Regions from separate parts of the Janthinobacterium sp. PSPC3-1 genome, predicted to be linked through region 4. Evidence: predicted binding sites of a transcription regulator. Region 4 holds the regulator's gene; each other region holds the start of a gene.

What was found. Region 4 encodes sigma-54, which starts transcription at its own class of promoters, with help from an activator protein. Its sites were predicted from a motif close to TGGCANGNAANCTGCTTT; they were not measured.
Region 1: a site for sigma-54 is predicted at 736-753, ahead of glnA (type I glutamate--ammonia ligase). Genes of this name have one in related genera too.
Region 2: a site for sigma-54 is predicted at 1,074-1,091, ahead of pedF (cytochrome c-550 PedF). Genes of this name have one in related genera too.
Region 3: a site for sigma-54 is predicted at 1,246-1,263, ahead of urtA (urea ABC transporter substrate-binding protein). Genes of this name have one in related genera too.

The regions. Positions count from the first base shown of each region.
Region 1 covers NZ_JAFCTQ010000013.1:84,346-86,520, forward strand. The annotation lists gene ACP7B7_RS15665 (rhodanese-like domain-containing protein) at 16-477, opposite strand; gene glnA (type I glutamate--ammonia ligase) at 851-2,175, shown strand, end outside.
Region 2 covers NZ_JAFCTQ010000063.1:6,531-8,705, forward strand. The annotation lists gene adh (aldehyde dehydrogenase) at 1-834, opposite strand, end outside; gene pedF (cytochrome c-550 PedF) at 1,136-1,645, shown strand; gene ACP7B7_RS30525 (high-potential iron-sulfur protein) at 1,700-2,020, opposite strand.
Region 3 covers NZ_JAFCTQ010000030.1:54,562-56,736, reverse strand. The annotation lists gene ACP7B7_RS24225 (DUF2760 domain-containing protein) at 1-71, opposite strand, end outside; gene ACP7B7_RS24220 (DUF4349 domain-containing protein) at 301-1,116, shown strand; gene urtA (urea ABC transporter substrate-binding protein) at 1,315-2,175, shown strand, end outside.
Region 4 covers NZ_JAFCTQ010000002.1:271,810-273,984, reverse strand. The annotation lists gene lptB (LPS export ABC transporter ATP-binding protein) at 1-166, shown strand, start outside; gene ACP7B7_RS03430 (RNA polymerase factor sigma-54) at 171-1,649, shown strand; gene hpf (ribosome hibernation-promoting factor, HPF/YfiA family) at 1,718-2,077, shown strand; gene rapZ (RNase adapter RapZ) at 2,159-2,175, opposite strand, start outside.

The DNA.
Region 1 (2,175 bases), on a different contig from region 4:
AAACAGCGTGTGTCTTTATGCGCCCAGCCACGGCAGGCCGGCCTTGCACCAGCCGCCGATTTCCTTGCGGTGGCCATCGGCGTCCTTGTCGCCTTCAAAGCCTTCCAGGATGTCGTAGCTGTTGGGGTAGCCGTGTTCGGTGGCCAGCTTGGCCGCGTGGCGCGAGCGCACGCCTGAACGGCACAGGAACAGCAAGATGTCGTCCTGGCCGGCCTGGTTGGCCAGTTGCCGCACGAAGTCGGGATTGGGCACGCCGCCCGGATAGGTGGCCCACTGTACCGCGCCGTGCTGGGTGTCGGCGATATCGACCCGGCCGACCCAGTCGCGCTCGGCATTGGTGCGCACGTCGATCAGCTTGATGGCAGGGTCGAGCTGCAGCAGCTCATAGGCTTCCTGCGGCGTGACGGCGCCGGCATACGGTGTGCCCTCGTTGGCGCGGCTGCGGGCAATAGTCAGAATGTCGGCGGGGGTACTCATGACAGGCTCCAGGTAAGGGAATGGTGGAAATGATTATAGTGCGCCGGACGCGCACCGCAAACGACCCTGCGTACTGCACCAGAATCGGGCATTTTCAGATTTTTCGTTGTAAACGCTACAAATTGGTGCATTATTTGTTTTTCGCACTTGCATAGTGCATTTTTGATTTAGCGCAATACATGTCGATAAATTAACGTCGATCAAACTTTCACAGGGATAGCCATGGTTTGCCCGTGCCGGCCCTGGGGACTTAAAAGCTGGCATGGAATCTGCTATGATTCCTGTGAGTTTTGGTGGCACGCAATCTTTGCTTAACATCATCAGCCCAGACGCATTCAGGTCGGCTCACCCCACATTCATTTAGGAGATACGCATGGCAATGACAGCCGCAGAAGTCTTGAAGATGGTAGAAGAGAACGAAGTCAAATTCGTTGATTTCCGCTTTGCCGACACCCGTGGTAAAGAGCAGCACGTAACGGTGCCCGTGTCGCACTTCGACATGGACAAATTCGAATCGGGCCACGCCTTTGACGGCTCCTCGATCGCTGGCTGGAAGGGCATTGAAGCGTCCGACATGATTTTGCTGCCGGATCCAAGCACCGCCAATATCGACCCGTTCATGGAAGAAACCACCCTGTTCATGCAGTGCGACGTGATCGAACCGTCGGATGGCAAGGGCTATGACCGCGACCCGCGCTCGATCGCGAAACGCGCCGAGGCCTACCTGAAATCGTCGGGCATGGGCGACACCGCCTACTTCGGCCCTGAGCCGGAATTCTTCATCTTCGACAGCGTGCGCTGGAAGATCGACATGTCGGGCTGCTTCGTCAAGATCGGTTCGGACGAAGGTTCGTGGTCGACCGGCAAGGACATCGAAGGCGGCAACAGCGGCCACCGTCCTACCGTCAAGGGCGGCTACTTCCCGGTGCCACCAGTGGACAGCTTCCAGGACATGCGTTCGGAAATGTGCCTGATTCTCGAATCGCTGGGCATCCCGGTCGAAGTGCACCACCATGAAGTCGCTGGCGCCGGCCAGAATGAAATCGGCACCAAGTTCTCGACCCTGGTCGAGCGCGCCGACTGGACGCAGAACCTGAAATACGTGGTCTGGAACGTGGCCCACAGCTACGGCAAGACCGCCACCTTCATGCCGAAACCTATCGTTGGCGACAACGGTTCGGGCATGCACGTGCACCAGTCCGTATGGAAAGATGGCAAGAACCTGTTCGCCGGCGACGGCTATGCCGGCCTGTCCGATTTCGCCCTGTACTACATCGGCGGCATCATCAAGCACGCCAAGGCACTGAACGCGATCACCAACCCGGGCACCAACTCGTACAAGCGCCTGGTACCAGGCTACGAAGCACCGGTGAAACTGGCGTACTCGGCGAAAAACCGTTCCGCTTCGATCCGTATTCCACACGTTGCCAATCCAAAAGGCCGCCGCGTGGAAGCACGTTTCCCGGATCCACTGGCCAACCCATACCTGTGCTTCGCCGCGTTGCTGATGGCCGGCCTGGACGGTGTTGCCAACAAGATCCATCCGGGCGAAGCCGCCTCGAAAGATCTGTACCATCTGCCGCCTGAGGAAGATGCACTGATCCCTACCGTCTGCGCTTCGCTGGAAGAAGCCCTGGATGCACTGGACAAGGACCGCGAGTTCCTGACCCGTGGCGGCGTGTTCAGCGATTCGATGAT
Region 2 (2,175 bases), on a different contig from region 4:
GGCGTCCATCACGTCGGCAAAGAAGATATTCGGCGACTTGCCGCCCAGTTCCAGGGTGACGGGTATCAGGTTCTGCGCCGCGTATTGCATGATCAAACGGCCGGTACCCGTCTCGCCGGTGAATGCGATCTTGGCGATGCGTTTATTGGATGCCAGCGGCTTGCCCGCTTCCAGGCCATAGCCGTTGACGATATTGAGCACGCCGGGCGGCAGCAGGTCGCCGATCAGTTCGATCAAGACCATGATCGAGGCCGGCGTCTGCTCGGCCGGCTTGAGCACCACGCAATTGCCGGCGGCCAGGGCCGGCGCCAGCTTCCAGACAGCCATCAAAATCGGGAAGTTCCACGGAATGATCTGGCCCACCACGCCCAGCGGCTCATGGAAGTGATAGGCATAGGTTTCCGAGTCGATCTGTGCAACGGAACCTTCCTGGGCGCGGATGCAACCGGCAAAGTAACGGAAGTGGTCGATCGCCAGCGGGATGTCGGCGGCCGTGGTTTCACGGATCGGCTTGCCGTTGTCGATGGTTTCGGCGGTGGCGATCAGCGACAGATTCGCTTCCATGCGGTCGGCGATTTTGTTGAGGATATTGGCGCGTTCGGTTTGCGAGGTCTTGCCCCACGCTTCCTTGGCGGCGTGGGCGGCGTCCAGCGCCAGCTCCACGTCTTCGGCAGTGGAACGGGCCACTTCGCAGAAGACCTGGCCGGTGATCGGCGTGATATTGCCGAAGTATTCGCCTTTGACGGGAGCGACGAATTTGCCGCCGATATAGTTGTCGTAGCGCTGTTTGAAGGGATTGGCTACGCCCAGTTTGCTGATGTCTGCCAGATTCATGTCGTCCTCTTTCTCGTTGGTTTTAGCTTCGATGAAGCCGCCGCGAGGCGGCCCTTGGAGTGTTGTGTCAGGTGATCCTGATCTCTTGTTTTGCAAATGCCGTGCCAGCCTTCAAACAGCGGCAATAGTCACGTGCCGCCGTGCAGGCTGCGTCAAATGGGATCATCGGCGTCTGGCAGTTGTTCCGTTTCTGAGCAACGGCACAGCGGCAGCGGCAAGGCGCATGGTGATGCGCGCGATGGCATACCGATTGCTACCCTGGTCATGACGCAATCAGCGCATAACCACAACGGAGACCATCATGACCCCACGTATTTCTACCACCACGAATAAAAACGCCCGGCGCCTGCGCACCGTGCGCCTTGCAGCCGGCGGCCTCGCCTGCATGCTGGCGGCCGCGGCCGTCTGGGCCCACGGCAATATGACGCCGCAGGCGGTCGACACGTCCACACTGCCACAATTGGGCGCCGAGTGGCGCACGGAAAACCCGTACCGTAACAATGCGGAAGCGATCCGCATCGGCAGCGCCGCCTATACGCAAAATTGCGCCCGCTGCCACGGGCTGGAGGCCGTCTCGGGCGGCATGGCGCCGGACTTGCGCAAGCTCGACAATGACTGCGCGGCCTTGCCTGATGCCAAGAAAAAAGATGGTTGTGCGCAGGAGATCGATCAATATGTGCTGGACACGGTGCGCCATGGCCGCTCGCGCAATGGCGCCGTCTACATGCCGCCATTCGAGGGGGTATTCAGCCAGGAGGCGATCTGGGCGGTAAAGGCCTACCTGGAAACACGACGCGAGATGCCTTTGTAAAGCCGCCCCATCCATCATCGGGAGGCGCTGCCGTGGCAGCGCCTTTTTCATGCTCTAAGCAGGAAGCTTGGCCCACGCCAGGCACCAGCCCGGCCCGGCAATCTGCTTGCGGCCGAACATGGCGCACCCCGCCCAGGCATCGTCCTTTTTCCCCTGGAAGAAAGAACAGTTGGCACAGTGCTGTGCCGGCTTGTGTTGCGGGTATTTTTTGGTATCGACCTTGTTCGTATCGTGGCGGTAGCCGAGCGCCTTGGCCTGGTCGCTGTCCTCGTCGACTTTCGGCGCGGTCGATTGTGCGCCGGCGAGCGAGGCTGCGCCCATGCCGCCGACGGCGAGCAGTTGGCAAAGAAAATGGCGGCGTGGTGTTTGATGCATGGTGGTCTCCTGTTGTCGTTATCAAGAAGGCGCAAGACGGCCTTGTCCCCTCCTTCAGCAACCCTTGTGCCAGCACCCGTTTGTCACGCACGGCGTAAGCGCACTGTGACAAAACAGCACAGCATCGCCTCGCCAACTGTGACAGTACGGCGCAT
Region 3 (2,175 bases), on a different contig from region 4:
AGGGTGCTGAAAAAGGCGCCAAAGGCCAGAGGGATGCGGCGCCAGAACGACGGATGATTGGGTGTGCTCATGATGGATGGTTTCTCTTATAGTATGGCGTCGGCGGCGCGCACGTGCGCGGGATCGCTTCGCGGTGTGTTGCAGGGCTGGGGCCGCCTGAGCGGCCAGCGTTTGCCCGCATGATACCAGTTAGCGGCGCTGGGCCAAAGCGGGCAGGTTCGTCGGCTTCTCCGCCGCGTTGGCGATAATTTACGTTTGACAATAAAATGCAAGCAATAACATATTAATAAAAAGGAAATCATGCAATTTTCTAACAAGCTGGTCAAGACAATGGCCGTCGCGGCGCTGCTCGCGCTGGCCGCTTGCAGCAGCAAGGGCGAGCTCGATGGCGGTGGCCAGTCGAGCGCCGCGCGCCTGCAAGGCAAGGAGAAGGGCGCCGAATTTCTCGCCTATGAACATTCGGTCGGCGTCGATACGGGCGAGGCGCGGGTGCGCCCTCTGTACGAAAAGGTGGTGGCCGCCTGCAAGGCCGATACAGCCAATGGCTGCATGCTGCTCGATTCCAGCCTGGACAGTGGCCGCTACATGCATGCGCGCATCAGCCTGCGCGCCAAGCCGGCCGGCGTGCAGAAGATCGTCGCACTGGTCGCGGCCGAAGGCGAGCTGACCAGCCAGGGGACCAAGGCGGAAGACCTGGGCCGTCCCGTCATGGACAGCCGCAAACGCCTGGAAATGCTCAGGCAATACCAGGCGCAGCTGCAGGCATTGGAAAAGAAATCGGGCAACAATGTCGACGCACTGATCAAGGTCACCAAGGAACTGGCGACAGTGCAGACCGAACTGGAAGAGGCGACGGCTGCCAATTCCCTGCTGATGCAGCGCATCGACACCGATTTGCTCAAGATATCGATCAGTGCGCAGGGCAAGCATTCGTTCTGGTCGCCGGTCAAGCGCTCGCTGGGCAATTTTACGGAGAACCTGTCCGAGGGCACGGCCAACGCCATCACGGCGCTGGCCTACATCCTGCCGTGGCTGGTCGGCTTCGGCATCCTGTTCCCGCTGTTGCGCAAAGGCTGGCGCCGCTTGCGTGCACCACGCAAGGGCGTTCAGAAGTAAAGCACCATCGCATTGCATGAATCAAACCCGGTTGCACAGTCCTTGTGCAGCCGGGTTTTTTTTCGTGCAACAAAACCACCTGCGCACCACATCGTGGCGCTTTTACTCCTGTCGCGTCATGGCCAATGCTGGCATGCATTCTGCTTTAACAACATTCGTATGCCCCTCTCGACTATCCATCCACACTCAGGAGTCCACATGTCACGACGCATCATCTTGAAAGCGGCAGCAGCAGGCGCATTGGCCATGGTTGCCTCGGCCTACACGCAGTCGGCCTTTGCCGCCGACACCATCAAGGTAGGGATACTGCATTCCCTGTCCGGCACCATGGCCATTTCCGAAACGTCGCTGAAAGACGTGGCGCTGATGACGATCGCCGAGATCAATGCCAAGGGTGGCGTGCTGGGCAAGAAGCTGGAACCGGTGGTGGTCGACCCGGCCTCGAACTGGCCGCTGTTCGCGGAAAAAGCGCGCCAGCTGGTGGCGCAGGACAAGGTGTCGGTGGTGTTCGGCTGCTGGACCTCGGTGTCGCGCAAGTCCGTGCTGCCGGTCTTCAAGGAACTCAACAGCCTGCTGTTCTACCCGGTGCAGTACGAGGGCGAGGAACTGGAAAAGAATGTGTTCTACACGGGCGCCGCGCCAAACCAGCAGGCGATTCCCGCCGTCGAATACCTGATGAGCGCCGATGGCGGCGGAGCGAAACGCTTCGTGCTGCTGGGTACCGATTATGTGTATCCGCGCACCACCAACAAGATCCTGCGCGCCTTCCTGAAAAGCAAGGGCGTCAAGGACAGCGATATCAGCGAGGTCTACACGCCGTTCGGCCATGCCGACTACCAGACCATCGTTGCCAATATCAAGAAGTTCTCGGCCGGCGGCAAGACGGCCGTTATCTCGACCATCAATGGTGATTCGAACGTGCCGTTCTACAAGGAACTGGGCAATGCGGGCCTGAAAGCGACCGATGTGCCGGTGGTGGCGTTCTCGGTCGGCGAGGAAGAGCTGCGCGGCATCGACACCAAGCCTTTGCTGGGCCACCTGGCGGCATGGAATTATTTC
Region 4 (2,175 bases):
TATCGGCGTGCTGATCACCGACCATAATGTGCGCGAAACGCTGGGCATCTGCGACCGCGCCTACATCATCAACCAGGGCTCGGTGCTGGCGTCGGGCCGGCCCGACGACATCATCGCCAACGAGTCGGTACGCCGGGTGTATCTGGGCGAACACTTCCGCATGTAAGCCAATGAAACAATCCCTGCAACTGCGCACCTCGCAGCACCTGGCACTGACGCCGCAATTACAGCAATCGATACGCCTGCTGCAACTGTCCACGCTGGAATTGCACCAGGAGCTGGAGCAATTGCTGACCGATAATCCCTTGCTGGAACGGCTCGACGATCCGCTCGACCGCTCGCTGCGCCTGCTGTCCGATGGCGCCCTGAGTTCGACCGCCGCCCCCGGCGAAGCGCCACCGGCGCCGCCGGGCCAGGAAGCGCCGGCGCCAGCCGCCGAAGCGGAGTCGTTTGACGGCGATGGCGGCGAGAGCACGGCCGCGTCCGAGGGCGGCGACAGCGACTGGAACGAGGCCAGCCGCGGCAAGGCGCCCGATGACGAGGATTCCCGTCCGCAACTGGAGGCCCATCACTGCACCTTGCGCGAACACCTGATGGAACAGATGCGCGTGACCGTGCTGGAGCTGCGCGACCGCGCGCTGGTGGAATTGATCATCGATGCGCTCGACGACAATGGCTACCTGGAAGAGCCGCTCGACGATATCCTGGCGCGCCTGCCGGAAGAACTGGAAGTCGATGCGGATGAGCTGCGCACGGCGCTGTCGCTGCTGCAAAGTTTCGACCCGGCCGGCGTGGGTGCGCGCAATGCGTCCGAATGCCTGGCGCTGCAGATCAAACGCTTGCCGCAGGTGGCGCTGGTGACGCGGCGCATGGCCTTGAACATCGTCGAGAAACACCTGACCTGGTTCGCCCAGCGCGACTTCAACAAGCTCAAGAAAGCCCTCGACTGCGACGATGAAGACTTGCGCGAAGCACAGACCGTGATTCGCTTGTGCAACCCGCATCCGGGCGCCGTGTTCGCTTCCGACGTGTCCGATTACGTGGTGCCGGACGTGGTGGTCAAGCGGGCCCGCAATGGCTGGCAGGTATCGCTCAACAATGACGTCATGCCGCGCCTGCGCGTGAACGCCATGTACGCCAACCTGCTCAAGCAGGGCAAGGGCGAAGGCGGCATGGGTGCGCAGTTGCAGGAAGCCAAGTGGCTGATCAAGAACATGCGCCAGCGCTTCGACACCATCCTGCGCGTGGCGCAGGCGATCGTGGAACGGCAAAAGGATTTTTTCTCGCACGGCGCAGTTGCCATGCGGCCACTTGTGCTTCGCGAAATAGCTGATACACTGGGTTTACACGAGAGTACTATCTCGCGGGTAACAACCCAAAAGTACATGCTGACCCCGCATGGAATGTTTGAGTTGAAGTATTTCTTTGGCAGCCACGTCGCCACCGAAGCAGGAGGGGAGGCGTCATCGACGGCGATACGGGCCTTGATCGTGCAATTGACAGGAGCAGAGAACCCTAAAAATCCTTTATCCGACAGTAAGATTGCGGACATGCTGGGGGAACAAGGCATGGTGATTGCGCGACGTACTGTTGCCAAATACCGGGAAGCGTTGAAAATTCCGCCAGTGAGTCTGCGTAAGTCTTTGTAGTTTTTTCGGTTCCTCTGCGGGCCGGAACGATGGACACCGCACGAACCCGATCATCTTTAGGAGTGTGTATGAATCTCACCATCAGCGGACATCATCTCGAAGTGACACCAGCCATCCGTGAATACGTACAAACCAAACTGGAGCGCGTGAAACGCCATTTCGATCACGTTATCGATATTGCCGTGATTCTGACCGTCGACAACCTCAAAGAGAAAGAAAAACGCCAGAAGGCCGAAGTGAATCTGCGACTGAGCGGCAAGACCGTCTACGTGGAAAGCCTGGCGCAAGACCTGTATGCCGCGATCGACAGCCTGATCGACAAGCTGGACCGGCAAGTGATGAAGTACAAAACCAAAGTGCAAGGGCACGGTAAAGAGGCGATCAAGCATCTGCCAGACAACACTCCTGAAGAAGCCGCCGCCGTCTAGGCCTGCCGCTCCAGATTGTTGTGATCAACTAAGGGCGCGCTGTTTTATCTTCGCGCCCTTTTTTGCGCCCATTTTTCCGGCTCAGTTACGCTCGCGGT